Regions from separate parts of the Paenibacillus sp. FSL H8-0048 genome, predicted to be linked through region 2. Evidence: riboswitches for the same ligand, from Rfam matches in the RefSeq annotation. Region 2 holds a riboswitch; each other region holds the start of a gene.
What was found. Region 2 has a riboswitch for cyclic di-AMP ahead of NSU18_RS19190 (C40 family peptidase). Riboswitches for the same ligand answer to the same signal wherever they lie in the genome.
Positions count from the first base shown of each region.

Region 1: linked by a shared signal. The riboswitch ahead of NSU18_RS16860 (hypothetical protein) and the one ahead of NSU18_RS19190 (C40 family peptidase) in region 2 are both predicted to bind cyclic di-AMP.
Region 3: linked by a shared signal. The riboswitch ahead of NSU18_RS02300 (APC family permease) and the one ahead of NSU18_RS19190 (C40 family peptidase) in region 2 are both predicted to bind cyclic di-AMP.

Region 1 is NZ_JBBODF010000001.1:3,979,348-3,985,632, reverse strand. Features, by position in the region: gene NSU18_RS16880 (hypothetical protein) at 1-14, shown strand, start outside; gene NSU18_RS16875 (AraC family transcriptional regulator) at 94-978, opposite strand; gene NSU18_RS16870 (family 43 glycosylhydrolase) at 1,127-2,785, shown strand; gene NSU18_RS16865 (hypothetical protein) at 2,804-3,010, shown strand; gene NSU18_RS16860 (hypothetical protein) at 3,559-4,011, opposite strand; cyclic di-AMP (ydaO/yuaA leader) riboswitch at 4,147-4,316, opposite strand; gene NSU18_RS16855 (WD40 repeat domain-containing protein) at 4,553-5,884, opposite strand; gene NSU18_RS16850 (glutaredoxin family protein) at 5,995-6,237, opposite strand; gene ytxJ (bacillithiol system redox-active protein YtxJ) at 6,234-6,285, opposite strand, start outside.
Region 2 is NZ_JBBODF010000001.1:4,511,262-4,517,546, forward strand. Features, by position in the region: gene NSU18_RS19175 (M1 family metallopeptidase) at 1-1,168, shown strand, start outside; gene NSU18_RS19180 (hypothetical protein) at 1,178-2,011, shown strand; cyclic di-AMP (ydaO/yuaA leader) riboswitch at 2,224-2,362, shown strand; gene NSU18_RS19185 (C40 family peptidase) at 2,420-2,848, shown strand; cyclic di-AMP (ydaO/yuaA leader) riboswitch at 3,237-3,379, shown strand; gene NSU18_RS19190 (C40 family peptidase) at 3,384-3,875, shown strand; gene NSU18_RS19195 (GNAT family N-acetyltransferase) at 4,156-4,641, shown strand; gene NSU18_RS19200 (c-type cytochrome) at 4,768-5,124, shown strand; gene NSU18_RS19205 (4a-hydroxytetrahydrobiopterin dehydratase) at 5,219-5,494, opposite strand; gene NSU18_RS19210 (hypothetical protein) at 5,705-5,998, opposite strand; gene motA (flagellar motor stator protein MotA) at 6,202-6,285, shown strand, end outside.
Region 3 is NZ_JBBODF010000001.1:486,458-492,742, forward strand. Features, by position in the region: gene NSU18_RS02285 (sensor histidine kinase) at 1-673, shown strand, start outside; gene NSU18_RS02290 (DsbA family protein) at 767-1,531, shown strand; gene NSU18_RS02295 (disulfide oxidoreductase) at 1,528-1,962, shown strand; cyclic di-AMP (ydaO/yuaA leader) riboswitch at 2,189-2,349, shown strand; gene NSU18_RS02300 (APC family permease) at 2,479-4,296, shown strand; gene NSU18_RS02305 (ABC transporter ATP-binding protein) at 4,484-5,290, shown strand; gene NSU18_RS02310 ((2Fe-2S)-binding protein) at 5,300-6,109, shown strand; gene murB (UDP-N-acetylmuramate dehydrogenase) at 6,276-6,285, shown strand, end outside.

The DNA of each region.
Region 1 (6,285 bases), 530 kb from region 2:
AACGCAGCGAATAAGACGAAGTTGTAGCCATGATATATAAAGCGCGCAACAACAAAACACCCATCCGCCCCCCTAGAGGCAGATGGGTGTTTGCTATACACCATTATTTTTACGAAAGTCAGAAGGGTTAACTCCTGTCCATCTTTTGAATTGTCTGCTGAAGTGGGAGAGGTTCTTGTAGCCTAGACGGTTTGAAATCTCATTTAAAGATATTCTGGGCTGCTGGAGTAATATTTTGGCTTCCTGCAGCTTTAAGTCTGACAGATAGGTACGGGGCGACATTTTATATATTTTTTGAAATACCTCAAGTCCGTAGTTGGGGCTGATCCCAAGCGCAGCGATGATGGGCTGGATGTGAATGGTGTAATCTGAATTTCCCTGGGTGCAATTTTTCTTGAAAGCCCGCTTGATGGCTTCGGCAATTTCTTTGGCGTATTTCGCAGTGGTCATGGACTGCTTAGCACGTATCTCCGTCTGGACCGGCTGGATATCTATCAGCACCTCCAATAATTCGAATAGGACCATTTGTGCTTTTAGCTTCGCTTTGGTGAACGACAACTCAGGCTCATGCAGAATATCTATCCATTTTTGAAGGCACTTTTTCAGCTTAGGATGATACGAACTGGAGGGCGTATAGACCCAGTCGCAGTTTTTCATGATTTGCATCCGCAAGGAGGGCTCGTCTATATCGAAATGAGCACAAAAATAAGTCATCGATGCAGCGGAAATGCATTTATTCGTATGCTCGAACCCGGGCGGAATCAGCAGAATATCATCACGGTTCACAACGAATTGTTCATAATCCATCCTTGTCTCCTGAGTCCCATCCAGCACAATTAGAATCTCAAAGGCATGGTGGGATTCTGTCGTCATGCTCCAATCGGCAGGAACGGTCTGTGTATGTGCGCCAAAAAAGCGTATATTCCAATCAATGCGCGGCAACAGCAGCGTCTGTGCACCTGTGAGATAGCTATTCATCTGTTCCAATTTGCAGCACCTGCCTTTGATTTGGGTAAATCTAGCCGTAATCATCCCATCGCATAAGTACGTTACTAGTTATTATAATATACATAGACAACAGGAAAAGGGTAAATAATATGGCTAAACAGCGAAGGGAAGCAAATCAATGACGAAGATTAATAATCCTATAATCCCTGGAATGGCACCAGATCCCTCTATTATTAGAGTAGATGATGTGTATTATATTGCGACATCTACGTTTCATTGGAATCCCGGCATTCAAATTTTCAAGTCAAACGATTTAGCGGATTGGGAGTTGACGGCCTTTGCCCTGAATAAAGGGGAAGTGAATCTAAGAGGCACAAATACTCCAGCCGGGATCTGGGCCCCGCATCTCTCCTACGATTCCAGGACGAATCGGTACTGGTTAGCCTATTCACATATGTTAAACATGGCAGGCCGTGAATTTAACTCGGATTCCTATGCCATGTGGGCAGAAGATATCCAGGGACCCTGGTCGGAGCCCATCTATCTGACATCCATCGGTTTCGATCCGGCGCTCTTTCATGATGAAGACGGCAAACACTATGTGTCCATTCTTGAATGGGAGACCCGTGAAGGGTATCAGGCGCCTGGACATATTGTGATCGCTGAATTTGATTTGAATGTGGGGAAGATCGCTGGACAATGGCACCGGGTGACGCAAGGCTTCACCAGCCGCGGCTGTGCGGAAGCACCGCAGATCTATAAATATAGAGATATGTACTATCTGCTATTAGCAGCTGGCGGAACGGGTTATGCTCATGGTGTGGAGCTGGGACGTTCGGAGAATATTTTTGGCCCCTATGAAGCGCATCCGTCGGGAGAGCCTATTATCACTTCCTCGCCGCGTCATCTATTCTCACTGGGCAATCCGGATGCCGGGCATTTTGAGATGTATAATCCAGGTTCAATCATGCAAAAAGCAGGTCACGGCTCATTAGTTCAAACCCAAACAGGCGAATGGTACATTGCCCATTTAATGTCACGGCCTGTGGAAGGAACGCTTTTAAACCCATTAGGCCGTGAAACCTCTATACAGAAAATGCATTGGACAGAGGACGGCTGGCTGGAAATGAAGGACGGATCGAATGTAGCCAAAATGGAGGTTGAGGGGTTAACAGGTGTTGAACTAGAGGGGGACAGACTCTCTCATGACGTATTTGATGATTTTAACCGGGAGCACTATGATCTTCACTTTCTGACTCCATACCGGGACCAGCAAGCAGCATGGGTGAATACGGTTGAACGTCCCGGTTACTTGCGCATTCATGGAGAGAATTCTTTCTTCTCGCAGATCAATCCGGCGATGTTGGCCACACGTGCTACCTCCCTTCATTATGAAGTTCAGACCAAGGTGGAGTTTCATCCCGATCATTACTCGGAAACGGCGGGGATGGGGCTATACTATGATTCGAATAATTGGCTGTACGTTCACTTGACCCACTCCGAATCAAAGGGCACTGTTCTATCTGTGCTGCAGGCCAAGCTGGGGGAACGCACCGAGCGGGTCCACCATTACATTCCTGTCCCTGAAGACACAGCGGAGCTCAAGCTGATCTATCATTCAGGCATCGCGAGTATCCATTACCGTTTCGGGGATAACGGGGATTGGCAAGCTTTTATAGAGAATATCGATGCACTCTATCTGTCGGATGAAGGCGTGAACGGGGAGCCGGGGGAGATTGGCGGATTTACAGGCTTGTTCAATTTCATCGGTTCGGTTGATGCCCACCAGCATGACTCCTTCGCTGATTTCGAGTACTATAGAGTGAAGAATTACTAACAGGAGTGGTGAATGGTTGTGAAGAAAAGCAGACAAACCCCCGTGCTGGTCGCGGCCTCTATCCTGCTCATTATTGTCAGCAGCCTGATCCCCTCGGATCAGTCGACATGGCTGGGGGCGTTACAGACCCTAATGCTGGGAGCCGGATTACTCGGCTGCTGTATGGCTTTTTGGCGGTTTGCCAAGGGCGGCAAGGGTGGTAAGAGCGGGAAAGGCAAGAGCTGAGTTCTATGTAATGAACAGTTGGCGGAGACAGGATCGGTTCATGGGATGGTTGAGCTATGAAAGGTGAGCCAGGCACAGTATGGGTGCGTGATGGCGCTGAGAGTCAAGGACTAAGTCGCGGCGGATGCTGCGGCTTTTTTTGATATGCTGTGGGGTCCCGCAAAGTACCTCAGTCATCATCGAAGCCAGAGCCCCATTTTGAGGGGCGGATTTTGTTTTGTAGGCGGACTCAGAGGCCTTTATTTTGTGAAAAAGACCGATTATCTCCCCGTTGCGGACTGAGAGGACGTTAACGGGCTGTTTGGAGCACCAAATGAGGCAGAATGGGTTAATTAAGCGCCTCTCAGTCCGCATGGTCTTCAGAATAGTCTCATTTGCCGAAATAGCGGATTTGTAGTCCGCCGCCCGCCCTCTCCTTCTGCCGCATCCGTATCCTAACTCCGCCACATCAGACTCCTTCTGCCGCATCCGTATCCTAATTCCGCCACAGCCAACTCGTTCCGCCGCACTCATTCCTGTATCCCACGAATCCCGCGTTATTCCCGGTCTCATCCCGCCGAAGGGCGGTGGACCGCAGGCAAGGCCGAATGTGCGGCTGCCATCTGTTCGCGTATTCCTCTAAGCCGGGCCTTCAGCTCGGGGATGCTGCACTCCAGGATCTGGCTGATGTCGGGCAAGGGGAGCTGGATGCCGTACCATAAGGCACTGGCAACGTGATCGTCCCAGTTGAGCACAGAAGCGGAGCGGCTATGGTTCCGCGCGAGCGCGGCACATTGGCGGATGCACTCTCTGTAAGCAGACGCAGCAGCGCTGTCTCCAGTGAGGCTGCCCTTCAGCCACAGTGGATGGAGGGCAGCGAAGGTGGCGGTGGTTGCTTGTTCGGCGCGGGCGCCTTTGTCCAGCAGCAGGCAGCTAAGCGCATAGACGGGACCGCTATATTGCTGGGTGTAGTGGTTGAACCCGGCAGCAGCTGTCAGTTTGGGCGGTAAGGGGTCAGGCATGTGGTCACGTTCCTTTCAGAATCTATACTGTGCAGTTCATTCCAGCGCGCAAAAAACCGCAGGCAGAGGAGGACCTCTGCCTGCGGTTGTGGGTAACAGGGCGTAAGACGCCTGGCACAAAAGCTTGGCGGATCAGGACTCTCTCCTTACGCTTACGAGGTTAGCTGTCGGATTCGGACGGTGAGAGTCGCCCTACCTGCCGGAGACCTGCGCGTGGCATTCTCCTTCGGATTCACCCCAAGTCGGCCTGACGGCCGGATGGTTCCCCCGTTTTCCACAAGACGGAAATTCAGCGTGCATGCATATGCTCATTTTCATGAATGCATTCATTTGCTTTCAACACGAATCATACTCTCTTCGGAGGGGGTTTGTAAAAATGGAAAAGAGTGCTATTCGCCTTGTTTTCAGCAAATGCCTGAATAGCTGCGCATAGGAAAGCCAAAACACCTATATGTAGCAGATTATCCGCCATTTATCTCGCTCAAGCGCTGTTTTTTATTTTTGGCAGACGGCGGTGGGGATGAAGGCCCCTTGTATTAGACTACCACCACAGCGGAACCTTCTGATTCTTCCAGGCAATAATCCGCTTCACCTCACGAACGGCTCCTGTTGTAATCTCATAGCCGCTACGCTCGGTGGCATGAAGGTCCAGGAAATGCAGCATCCCTCCATAAGTCCCCACGGCCAGCAATGTCTCATCCGCATTGACAGCTAAGCCTGATATAGTGCTTCCGGCATAATAACGCCACAGCTCCCGCCCCTCTAGGTCAATGAGCGTCAAGTAGCCATAGGCGTCGCCAATGACAACACCGTCCTTCAGCGCTGCCGCCGCATATACCCGGGCCTCCTCGTTGACAAGCGGATATTCCTGATCTGGCAGAAGCTTGCCTGCTTCCGCATCTTCAAGGGACACGGCGAGGGTAACGCCATTATAGAAGTGGCAGGCATTGTACCATACGCTATGCTGGTCCTTCGTAAATATAGTATAGTGCGGGTAGCTCGATTCCGGATTGAATAAGTGAACCTGTCCTGAAGTTGTGTCATATAAAAGATGGTCGCTGCCCTGGCTGCCGTAGGCAATCCATCTTCCGTCCGGTGAGACGGCACCATGCGGCATGTCAATTTCAATATGCTCCATCTCATCTGCTTTATATTCTTCGAGATCAGGATGCAGCAGCTTCACCTCCCAGGGCTTATCCAGCGCTTGCTGGACCAGGAAAATTCCCTGGCTCGTAACAAGCAATAACGCCCCGCCCCCGTTAAAAGGAATGATCTCCTCCAAGGGTAACTCCTGGTCCAGGCTGTCTAAGTTCAAAACAGTAAAGTCCGGGTCCAGCGCTTGAATCGTTCCATTTAGCTCACGCCATGAAAGCTCGGCAACGACCTCTCCCTGCAACTCGCTGTTCATGGATTGCATAATGGTAATGCCTTGAGTTCCGGCGAGCGCATAGAACTGATTATCAGGAGATGCCCCAACCAGGCTAAACTCGTCGAATACGGAAATAACATCCTTATGCACAGCCACAACTGCATTCTTCTCCCAGGGTGAGCCTATGCTGAACACCACAGCATCATCACTGATGAAATGGATACCGCGAACCGCCTGCATCTCCTTCTGAAAGTGGCCGGAGAGCGGCCACGTTGCCGCCGGCAATTGCGCCCGCAGCTCAGCAATTTCACCATGCTCATTAGCTCCCCGAATCATCTTATAGATTGTGGCGGCGAGGGCCCCGCGTGTATCCTCTGCCGGTTCATCTCCCGCCTTGTCCCAGCCTTCAGTCAGTCCCTTATGTACGAATTGATTGACGTCGCTCGCATAACGCTGTCCTTCTTCACGCCATTTGGCGGCCTGCTCATCTTGTAGCCAGTTCAATTAATCAGTCCTCCTGTTCCTCCAGATATATATAAATATACATATTTTACATCAATGAATCGCAAAAAAAAGGTGCTGCTCCTGTTGAGAGGACAGCACCTTTGTGTATATTACAGAACAGCAGCATCCATAAGCTTCTGGAGCTCAGGAAGATTGAAGCCCTTGACTGCCCGGTCCCCGGATACGGTGACCGGAATGCCCATGAAGCCCAGCTTCTCCACTTCCTCCTGATAGACGGAGCTTGTCATCACTTCCCGCACCTCGAAGGGAATGCCTTTGCTCTCCAGCAGCTGCTTGACCTGATTGCATTCGCTGCAACCGGAGGTCGAGTAGACAATTACGTTCCCGCTCATTGTTCCACTGCTTCCTTTATCGCTTTTTGGGTAATCTTCCAGTGTGAG
Region 2 (6,285 bases):
CGCCAAGGTTGTAAAGGGGCGCAAGATCTATCAGTTCTATGCAGATGACGTCCATGACTTCGCCTGGGCCGCATCGCCTGATTTCGTGGTTGCCGAGAAGGCCTTCTCTGCGCCGCAGGTGCCCGGGGTGAAAATCAAGCTCTATCTGGACCCGCTGCACAAGCATCTCCAGGAGCGCTACTTTCAGGCGGCTGAGGCTGCACTGATGGCATTCAGCAAGTGGTACGGCCCTTATCCGTATTCCACCTTATCGATCGTTGTCCCGCCGGAGTCCGGCAACGGGGCCGGAGGAATGGAGTATCCGACCCTGATTACCGCCTTCGGCGCCACCGACTCTTCACCGGGCACTTCCCTGGAGCGCACAATTATCCACGAGATCGGGCACCAGTATTTCTACGGCCTGGTGGCCAGTAATGAATTCGAAGAAGCCTGGCTTGATGAGAGCTTCACCTCGTATGCCGAAGACCGGCTGATGGAGCAGGAATACGGCGTGGTCTCAAGCCTCCCGCTGCAGTCCAGCCTGGTCTCCTCTTCACAGCCGCTTAAGCTGGAGACCTGGAAATACACCGGTGATGATGCCTACACGCGCAATGTATATATCCGTGGCAAGCTGGTGCTGAAGGATATCGAACGCATCGCCGGGACCAAGAATATGGATGCCATCCTCGCCGCCTATGCCCGCAAATACCGCTTCCAGCACCCGACCACCGCCGACTTCCAGAAGGTTGTGGAGAAAGTGACCAAGCAATCCTGGCAGACTTATTTTGAACGGTATGTCTATGGCGGGGGGGCACCCGACTTCGCAGTTGATGATATCAGGCTCACGGTCAGACGGGACAACAGCGATGGCGGGGACAGCCGCTATAGCGCTGTGGTCGATGTAAGCAATAAAGGCAGCCTGTACCCCGATGTTCCCGTGAAATTCACCTTCGCAGACGGGTACACTGTGCAGCAATACTGGAATGGCGAGGGTAAGTCTACTTCCTTCGAGTTAGCGTATAAAGCGCCGCTGGTCTCCGCAGAGATCGATCCGGGGCATTCCATTCTGCTGGAGAGCAGGCATCTAAATAATTTCAGAATGGCGGAGCTTGAGCCGCGTACACTCTCCCGCTGGACGCTTAGCGCATCTACTCTGCTTGAAACCCTGCTCGGAACTCTTGTCTGGTGAGGTGAAGGAATGGTGAAAAGTTCAATTGCCCGCGGTTGGATCAGTATGAAAGAGCAGTTCTATATATTGATTCTGCTATTTATCTACCGGCTGTTCTGGGGATATTTCCTGTACAAATTCATTAAAAGCGCGGTTGTCCCCGTCCTGCTCCGCTACCCGGATGCGAATGCCGGCGGCAGCGGAATAGGCAGGCTGCTGTACTATATCGAAGGTCAGACCGCGCTGCGCACCGACCCTGCCGTGCAGCACTGGCTGTGGATGCTGCTGGCGCTGACAGTGCTAAGGCTGCTGGTGACTCCCTTTATCCGTGCAGGGCTGCTGCATGAGCTTCACCAGGAGCGCGCCGGAGCGCGGGGACTGTTCTTTTTTCCCGGAATGAGAAAATATGGGCTACCGATGCTGGTGTTCGGCATAGCCGAATGGGCGCTAACCCTCCTGCCGCTCTATTGGCTGCTTCCGCGTATGTACCGTCATCTGCTTAGCGGCGTTCTCGATGTACAGCTCCTGCTCAAGCTGGTGCCTTATGTGCTAGGCTGGCTGCTCTATCTCTTCCTTGTCCGCAAGCTTCTGCTCTATATGCAGTTCGGCTATACCGCAGGTAACGGCATGTTCTCCTCGCTGCTGATCTGTCTGAAGATGCTGATGCCTTCGATCGGTATATCCGTCATTCTGGGAGCGGGAAGCCTGGCCGTAATTCTGCTCTGCAGCGCCTCTGCTCTGTTCTATCCCGGATTGCCGGCTATTATGCTCCGCCAGGCCGCTCCGCTGCCCTCCACGCTGTTCAACATGTGGGGAATCGCTGCCCAGTACCATCTCTGGTCCAGTAAATCATTTCCACAATAATAAGCTGCTGAAGCGGCATACTAAAGAGAGTCACAGCCCCTTATCAGGGAGCAGGACTCTTTTTTGCATGAACCGGAGGACAAAAGCATTTGCAAAAGAGTAAATCCTCTGATACAATGATGGCTGTACTAGTAGTAACAAACTTGTAATATTTAAAGCAAAATCTTCCGTAACTATTGCAATTTAATCAATGCCGATAAGTCACTGTTCTGGTGCATAAAACGCCGAATTCCCTGCACCGGGAAGTGGGGGAACCATATTTTGGGTGAATTGATCTCGCTTTAGAGGGGTCATAGGGGAACCTTCTACCGAATCCTTAAGCTAACCTCGCAGGCCCTGGAAGGAGTACATCTTTTGATTAGTCAGAATTTCAAGAAAAAATGCACCGCAGCAGCGCTGGGTCTTGTGATGGTATTCACACTCGGAGCAGGCAGTGCCTTCGCAGATTCCAAAATGGATACTGTGATTTCAAAAACCATTGGGACGTCGTATAAAACCGGGGGCACAACCACCAGCGGCTTCGACTGTTCCGGATTTACCAAGTATGTGTTCAAGAATGTAGGACTTTCCTTGCCCCGCACCTCGAAAGCACAGTACAAAGTTGGAACAAGTGTATCTAAGAGCAATCTGCGTTCCGGTGATCTCGTGTTCTTCAATACCCTGGGTAACGGAGTGTCCCATGTCGGTATTTATGTTGGAAACGGGAAGTTCGCACAGTCCTCAAGTTCACGTGGTGTAACCATCAGTTCGATGAGCCAGTCCTACTGGGCCAACCGCTACGTTGGCGCCAAACGAGTAATGAGCACAACAGCCTACCAAGCTGTCGCTTACGATTGAACCTTTTGAAGCATACCCCGAATATTTCAGCCTCTAACAACTAAATGTAACTTATACGAGCCCGGGATGATTATTGCCGTAATCATTTCCGGGTTTTTCCTTTTCCTTATTCTACCTTTTACCCGAATCTACAGCCTTGAAACAGCATTTTCTTGCAAAAACAAAGAAAAAATCATATAAAATAATGCCTGCGCATAGTTATGAGTCTTCCGAAAGGGCTATAACTCTAAAAAACAGCAAAAAAGATGCATTAATATGTTATAAGTGATTGCCAAGCGCTTTAGTCTTTGTTACAATTATCGCAGTGAGCTTTTAGTAACATTTTTGTAATTATTGAATCGCTTTTAACAAAGGTTTTGTCATGTATTGAATGAACCGCTAATCCTAATCAACAGTCGTGCCGAGTTCCCTAATGAATTAGGGAAACGGGGGAACCACTTTGGGTGAATTGACCTCCTATTCTAAGAGGGGTCATAGGGGACCTTCAACCGAACCCTTAAGCTAACCTCGTAGGCATTGGAAGGGGTATTTACTTTTGAAGAAGAAGCTAGCAGCCGCAGTACTAAGCTTGTCCATTATCTTCACCATCGGAGCAGGAAGCGCTTTCGCGGATTCCAAAATGGATAAAGTGATCGACAAAGCCATCGGAACCAAATACGTGTCCGGCGGTACATCAACTAACGGGTTTGATTGCTCCGGATTTACAATGTATGTTTTTGATAAGATCGGCATTAACCTGCCCCATCAATCCGGCTCCCAGTATCAGATGGGCACTGCCGTGTCCCGTGACGAGATAAGACCGGGCGATCTGGTATTCTTTAATACCAATGGTAAAGGCGTGTCTCATGTCGGTGTTTATGTCGGTGACGGCGAATTCGCCCATGCCTCTTCCTCACGTGGTGTAACCATCAGTTCGCTGAGTGACAGCTATTACGTCAACCGCTACGTTGGCGCCAAACGAATCATGAGTACAGATGCTTACAAGAATGTAGCTTCGGATTCCCAAGACAATGATGATGTACAATAATTTTTTGCAACCAAACGCTCTTTTCCGAGATTTTTCCCGAAATCTTGGAGAAGGGCTTTTTTTGTCTATAAAATTACTTACCCGCCTCTATATTTGTAAAACACCGATTCTATACTTTCGGAAAATAATTATTGGCGTTTGTCAAGTTTCTGCATTTCCGCAAGGAATTTGCGTCGAAACTGGCCGTTTTTGTATATAATTAATATTAAGAACAAGTGGAAACGGCCTTGCCGTCCCTTTAAAGGATGATACCGTTTCGGCTGGAAGGAGGTCTCCCCTAATGATAAGCTCCCCGTTAACCTTTTACGTGGTGCCTATGGAGCCGCAGCATGCCGCTGAGATCTGTGAGTGGAGCTACAAGCCTCCGTATAATATTTACGGCTGGATGTCCTGGGAGCAGATGCAGGCGCTGGGGGTGGAGTTCGGAGATCCGCAGCTGCGAAGTGAGCAATATGTATCTGTCGTGAACGGGCAGGGGGATCTGTGCGGCTTTGCCCAGCTCTTTCCGATGGAGGGGGTAGTCCGGCTTGGTGTCGGAATGCGGCCCGAGCTGTGCGGCCATGGGATGGGGCATCTGTTCATGAAGGCTATTGTGCAGGCAGCACAGGCGCGTTACCCGGAGCGTGAGATCGACCTGGAGGTGCTGACCTGGAACCAGCGCGCCATCCGCGCTTATCAGAAATGCGGGTTCACTATAACGGATACCTATGAACGCCGCACTCCGACCGGTAATAAGCCTTTTTATTGCATGGTCTATGAGGAATAGCACCAGAAATAGATTGATTTTCAAAAAATGGATCATTTGTGTTCATTTTTTTGACACACATACTATGATAACGCTTCACCTTCCGCTATAATGGAGTCAGCAGCTTACATGGAGGGACGGATGCAGATGCAGAAATGGATCATGAGCGGTTTGTTTTTTGCCGCCTGTGCCTTTGCAGTAATCTTAATGTTTACCTTACCCGGTAAATCTGAGGTAGCCGAACAGAACAAGCCGACCATGCCGGAGGTTGTGCTGGACGCTGCGGGCGCAGAAGCCACAGTGAAGGCCAATTGTATCTCCTGCCACGGTGACCAGCTTCAGGGCGGGGCGGGACCCAGCCTGCAGCAGGAAGGCGCTTCGCATGACGCAGCTCAGATTTACAGCATAGTCACCAAGGGCCGCGGACAGATGCCTCCCTTCAAAGACAGGCTGGCCCCTGAAGAGATTGCGAATGTAGCCTTATGGCTGGCTGAGAAGAAATAAATGTATAATGCCCGTGACGAGGATAACGAATGATCCTTGCACGGGCATTTCTATTGACCAGATATTCCTGTTGTCTTCTTAGGGGCCTTGTCCTCTAGCGGGTCTTCTCGAATGCCTCATTAAATTCATGCGCCTGGCGGAGATCGAGCTTCTCCACATCTGCAGCCAGCCGCAGAACGACCGTCTTGTAATCAATGGTGATATGCGGGTGATGCTCAAAGGCCTCCGAAATTGCCGCTACCTCATCTACAAAAGCAATTCCCTTCATATATTCACTGAACATATATTTGCGCACCAGCCTATCCCTCTCCAGCTTCCAACCCTCAAGCTTGCCGATCTGCTCCTGCAGTTGTTCCTCAGTTAATTGCAATTCGTTTCCTCCCTTGCTAAGTTAACGGTTTCTTAAGCCTGCTCTTTCCTCCAAATAAAACATCCCTCAGCTTCAGAAAGTCCAAGGGATGTGCCAGGCCAAAGATTTTTGATTAAATGTATTCTGACATCCCGGCAATTAGTACTCCACTTCCAATCTTAACATGGCCGGATGCCCGGGACAAACCAGCTGCCGCATTTTGCCCCTGCTTTATACAAGAACGACCGAAGCCAAATCTTCATCGCCCAGCAGAATGTTAATGCGGTGTGTTTCTTTATCGTACATTACAACTCCGCTGCCCACCTGAATGACCGGCTCATTGCCCAGCGCGTAGAACAGGTCTTCCGCAAGCGCCTCCCAGACCTCCTGCCTCGATTCCTCCGGCAGATTCGTCCACTCTTCAGGCTCCATTTCAAAAAAAATGTACCCGTCTGAAATCCGTCCAACGGCTCCTGTCAGTTCAACCAGAATTTCACCGTAATCTCTGCCATGCTTAACTCCCACATCAATCACTCCGTTTTCTTCGCTGATGAATAATAACCTACCTTATCTATTATAGCCGAAAAAATCACTTCACAAAAAAGGGAATGATGTCGATAAAGAAGAATATACGTGATTTGGTTACGAACAGAGTGTTCTCCCGCGGTTCAAGGACGAATTACGCGGTTAGTCGATCACTTCTTAATTCTCATGGACGAGGTGCATAAATGGAAATCTCAACAATTCTAGGCCTGGTTTTTGGTCTGATCGCAGTAGTCTGGGGGATGATACTCAAGCATGCTCCGCTTGCA
Region 3 (6,285 bases), 4.0 Mb from region 2:
CAGCAATCCAGAGCATCTGGAGCTTCTGCGGCTTCAGAGTACAAGCAGCCACGCTCTGCTGCATGTGATGAGCGATATTCTCGATATCTCCCGCCTGGAGGCGGACGGCCTCTCGCTGAACAAAGATACTTTCGGGCTGAGGGCTTTGCTCCAAGGCTGTATGGATCTGTTCACGGTGAGCACACAAGACAAGCCGTTATCCCTGAAGCTTGAGATCGAAGAGGGGCTTCCCGACAAGTTCACCGGGGATGCGGCGCGTGTCCGCCAGATTCTGATCAATCTGATCGGTAATGCGGTGAAATTCACGCCATCCGGTACGGTAATGGTGAAGGTGGAATCCTATGGCGTCAGAGAGACCGCTCAGGCTCTGCAATTCATGGTGCGCGACACAGGCATTGGTATCTCTCCGGATAAGCTGCAGCTGCTCTTCCAGTCCTTCTCCCAGGTGGACGGGTCGCATACCCGCAAATACCCCGGTACAGGTCTGGGCCTTGCGATCTGCAAGAAGCTGGTAGACCTGATGCAAGGGGAGATCTGGGCAGAACCGGCAGAGGGTGGCGGCACACAATTCTTCTTCAGGATTAAGCTGCAGTCGCAGGAGCATTCCCCGGAGGTATTCTTCGGCAAGGATACCGGGGAAGGGAAATCGGCAGACGAGAACGAAGCCGTATAAGACAGCGATTGCCAACAAGAGAGTTAACATTATATAATTTGAAAGTAACTATTCTTTTATCACGACAGTCCTGAGGACGGAAAGGAACTCTCTTTGAGCAAAACAAAAAAGAACACTGTCATGGCTCCCCAGATGAGCAAGCAGGAGAAGCGCAGGGCAGAGCAGGAACAGCAGAAGCAGAAAACGAGAATTCTGATCGTGAGTACGGTAGCTATTGTCGTTATTATTTTTGTAGGCTTATTCATGCTGGCTTCGAAGGACTCTTCGCCTGCCGGTACAGACAGTAAGCCAGTTGCCTTCAATTACAGCGAAATGATGCGGCTTGGCAAGGAGGATGCTCCGGTCAAAATTGTGGAATTCGGCGATTTCAAATGCCCGGCTTGCGCCCAGTTCACCGGTGTGATCAAACCGCAGATCGTTCAAGGTTATGTGGACCAAAATAAAGCGGCCTTCTATTTCGTGAATCTGGCCTTTATCGGCAAGGATTCCAGAACAGCCTCCCTGGCTGCGCTGTCGGTGTATCATCAGAACCAGGAAGCGTTCTGGAAGTACTTTGATGCGATCTATGCGAATCAGGGAAATGAAGAAGAGGAGTGGGCTACATCTGACTTCCTGGTGAGTCTTGCCAAGCAGCTGGACCTGCCGGTGGATTATGATCTGCTACGTAAGGATATTGATGACCGTACCTATGAGAAGGAGCTGGACCGGGATATTCAGGTGGGCACCGATACGGGCGTAACGAATACGCCATCCTTGTATGTGAACGGCATCAAGGTGAAGGAGCCCTTCAATATGGAGGCGATTGATGCCCAGATTCAGGCAGCAACAGCAGCAGCGGGAGCAGGAGCCGCCCAATGACCGCCTTCTCTGCCTTCTGCCGGCGTAATTGTCTGTACTTGGCCTGGTTCGTCTGTGTGGTGGCTGTAGCGGGTAGCCTGTATCTCAGTGAGGTCCTGCATTACGAGCCGTGCAGGCTGTGCTGGTTCCAGCGGATCTTCATGTACCCGCAGCTGTTCCTGCTGGGGATCGCCACCTACCGGGCGGACAAGCGGATCATTCCTTATGTGCTTCCTCTTAGTCTGATCGGGGGCTGCATCTCTATTTATCACTATGCAGAGCAGAAAATTCCCGCCCTTAGCAAGGTGCTTCCCTGCACCATCGGCGTACCGTGCAACAAGGACTATCTGAATTGGTTCGGATTTGTAACGGTCCCTCTGCTTGCACTTATAGCCTTTGCCTTAATCTCCATTCTGCTCTGGACAGGACGCAAGGAGGAGCCTGCGGAGTAAGAAGCTGAGGGGCAGAAGGAAGAGAAGAGAATGCCCTTAATTTTAGCAAAAAATAATATACAAAAACCCTGTAAAATCACGTGTTAAAGGGATAATGAAAGAGAATGAAAGACCAAGACATACCGGATGATGAATTTGGTTGTTTTGAGTGCTTTTCATTCTTTTTTCATTTGTTTCCACGCTTTACGGAAGACGCGTTGTAGCTTAATATTAGTCCTTGTGAGAAGTTGAATATGCGCTGAATTTTCCGGATGGAAAAACGGGGGAACCACACTTTGGCCAAGGCCAAAAGGGGTGAATCGGAACGGGCCGCAAGGGCCTGTAACCGTAGGGCTACCACAGTCCGAATCCGCCAGCTAACCTCGTAAGCTACAAGTGGGATAATGACCATGCACTCTAAGGCATGCGGATCATTTCCGTATGCTTATTTTGGTGCCTGCATTTATGAAATCCACTTATGAAAACAGCGCAGGGAAAGCCCGTTTCAACTTAACCAAGAGAGGAACTGTTACTACAATGGTAAGCAAGGTAAAACGACTATTGATCGGGCGTCCGATGAAGTCGAACGAACTCGATCATGAAAAGTTATCCAAGGTGAAAGCACTGGCTGTCCTGTCTTCTGATGCGCTCTCGTCTGTAGCCTACGGAACAGAACAAATTCTAATCGTACTGGTGGCCGCCGGGTTCACCGCCATCTGGTACTCCTTGCCAATCGCATTAGCCGTATTGGGCCTGCTGGCTATTCTGATTTTGTCCTACCGGCAGACGATCTTCGCTTATCCCCAGGGCGGGGGCGCGTACATTGTCGCCAAAAGCAATCTTGGGGTGCATACCGGCTTACTGGCCGGCGGCTCGCTGCTGGTGGATTACATTCTGACGGTGGCCGTAAGCGCCTCGGCGGGGACGGATGCGATCACTTCAGCTTTTCCAAGTCTGCATAATCATAGTGTCCTCATAGCGGTATCTGTTATCGTACTCTTAACGATTGTTAATCTGCGCGGGGTGACCGAATCGGCTTCGTTCATCGCTATCCCGGTCTATCTGTTCGTCGTCTCCATCTTCGTGCTGATTATCGCAGGGATCTTCAAATATCTAACTGGCGGCGCTCATGCGCAAATTCCTGAGATTGGCTCGGCGGTGTCGAACGTGAGTATGTTCCTGCTGCTGAAGGCATTCAGCTCCGGCTGTTCGGCTCTGACCGGGGTTGAGGCTGTCTCCAATGCTATTCCTAACTTCAAAGCGCCGGCGGAGAAAAATGCAGCCAAAACGCTGATGCTCATGGGCCTCATTCTCGGGGTGATGTTCACAGGCATTACGCTGCTCGCTTACTGGTACGGCATTATGCCCGATGAGAAGGCCACCGTGGTCTCACAGATTACCGAGTCTACCTTCGGCCGCGGCGGACTGTACTTCTTCATTCAGGGGATTACGGCGGTTATCCTGTTCCTGGCAGCCAACACGGCGTACTCAGCCTTCCCGCTGCTGGCGTTCATGTTCGCCAAAGACAAATATCTGCCCCATGCCTTCATGGTGCGCGGCGACCGGCTGGGCTTCTCCAACGGTATTATTTTCCTCGGCGTGATGTCGGCAGTGCTGGTAGCGGCATTTCACGGGAATACGGAAGGACTCATTCCATTATATGCAGTAGGGGTATTCATTCCGTTCACGCTGTCGCAGCTTGGCATGATGGTCCAGTGGTACCGGACGAAGCCGCAAGGCTGGCAGAGCAAGTTCGCTGTGAATACGGTCGGGATGCTAACTACATTAACGATCACCATGATCTTCATCATCACCAAATTCTCCAGCGTGTGGATGGCCTTCATCTTCCTGCCGGTCGTCATTATTGTGTTCCACCGGATTCACCGCCATTATATGAATATTGCCGATCAGCTGCGGATCTGTCCGGCTACAGATAAGCCTTGTATCAAAGGAAGCACCGTAGTCGTTCCTGTCGCCGGTGTGACCCGCGCTGTACTGCATTCGATCAGCTATGCGAAGTCATTGACTGATAATGTCGTCGCTGTATATGTAGGCTTCGATGAAGAAGAGATTCACAAGATGGAGCAGAAGTGGGAGGAGTGGAACCCTGGGGTACGTCTGATCGTCCTGCGCTCCCGCTACCGCAGCATTATCCGCCCGCTGGTGAAGTTCATCGATACAGTAGAGTGGAAGACCTCTTCAACGGATCATATTACCGTCCTGATTCCGCAATTCGTGACCAAGCATTGGTGGCAGGCGGTGCTGCATAATCAGACCAGCTTGTTCATCCGCTCTTATCTAATGAATCAGAAGGACATTGTCATCGCCACGGTTCCTTTCCATTTGCATAAATAATATAGAAGATTACAGGAAGACGGCTGCTTCTGCTTCATGCGGAGGCGGCCGTTTTTACGTTTTAGTTGACAGAGATAATGAGAATCAATATCATCAATCTATAAGCAGTAATTGAGCTTGTCTGTTGTATAGCCGAAATTATCATAGAGGAGCCTTGCTCCAGTACATTTATATGAGGAGTGTTATCATGTCGGAACGTTTAAATACAGAGCAATTGAGCATCGGATATGCGGAGACTATGATTGTGAAGGGGTTGAATCTGTCGCTTCCGACAGGGAAGATTACGGCGCTTGTCGGGGCAAACGGCTCGGGGAAATCCACGATTCTGAAGACGATGGCCCGGCTCATGAAGCCGAAGAGCGGGAGTGTAATGCTGGACGGGAAGTCCATTCACAATCTGTCCACCAAAGAAGTGGCCCGCCAGCTGGCGATTCTGCCGCAGAATCCTACCGCCCCTGACGGCTTAACGGTATCTGAGCTGGTAGGCTATGGACGGTATCCGCATCAGAAGGGCTTCGGCAGCCTCACGCCTGAAGACCGCAGCATTATTGCCGATGCGATTGCGCTGACCGGCATGAATGAATTCCGTGACCGGCCGATTGACCGTCTCTCCGGCGGACAACGGCAGCGGGCCTGGATCGCCATGGCGCTGGCACAGCAGACAGATATTCTATTCCTCGATGAGCCGACGACCTTCCTGGATATGGCCCATCAGCTGGAGGTGCTTCAGCTGCTGCAGAAGCTCAATGAGCAGGAAGGCCGGACGATCATTATGGTTGTCCATGATTTGAACCATGCCTCCCGATATGCGCAGCATATGGTTGCGATCAAATCCGGCAATGTAATCAGCGAGGGCGCTCCGAACGAGGTAATGACACCGGCGGTGCTGCGTGAGGTATTCGGCATTGAGGCGGATATTGTGCCTGATCCGCGTACAGGTGTGCCGCTGTGTCTGCCTTATGAGCTGGCTGCATACAAAGCAGTCGGGCTGTAGGACGGCAGCATGAATGAATTCCTGAGGCAAGAATACAGCTCCAAGTTTGATCTCCATTCTGAGGTGCCGGAGGGAGCGGTGTATTCCTTCTCAGCTGCTGAACTGGCAGAAGAGGCGGGAATGAGGACCTTCATGGAGGCTTACCGGCCGCTGATGAAGGCGCTTGACGATAAAGCGGCCGGCGCGTATTTCGGCGGTTATCTGAGCATGATTGCGCTCGCTGTCCAGTATTCAGTGACCGGCTTCTTGTACGTACCGGATTTCAGTCTACGGAATCTTCAGCTGCATCTGGTTCCGGCCGACGGCTACTGCCGTGTTGCCTTCTCGCTTCGTGAATGGGGGATGGTACAAGCTCCGGTAGATGAGCCGGGCCGAAAGGCTTGGCGTAGTGAGGTGCTCGCCAGCTTCTACCAGAGCACAGCCGGGCCGCTGATCCGTAAGGCTTCACAGGTGAGCGGTCTTTCGCTTGGGGAGATCTGGGGACAGCTGCCGACCAAATTCAATTATTATGCGGAAGCCTTTGCCGCTGAGCTTACAGATCCGCTCCTGCTACACCGGCTGGAGGAGGATTACACCTATCTGAAGGATGAGCTGCCCGCTGCCGTATTCGGGATGCCGCGGAATCCGTTCCAGGTGAAGGTGCGGAGAATCGAATCGCTCACGGACCCGGAGCAGACGGTTCAAATGCGTAACCGCTGCTGCATGTATTACCGGACTGAGGGCGGGAGGCTGTGTTATACCTGTCCCCGGATGAAAGAGGAGGAGCGGTCCGCGCGGCGGGAGGAATTCCGTTCCGGGTACGCTGCAGCAGGCAAATAGGGTATAATTGGAAAATTCGAAACATAATAATGCTGTATGCAGCTTCTTAACAGGCTCCTGTCATTGACAAGGGAGCCTGTTCGTTGATAAAGTTGTGGTTGCTGAAGCGTGATTGCCCGGCGATGAGCCCCACCATTATCTTGTTCATAGAGTAGGAGCATGAAGAATGAATATTG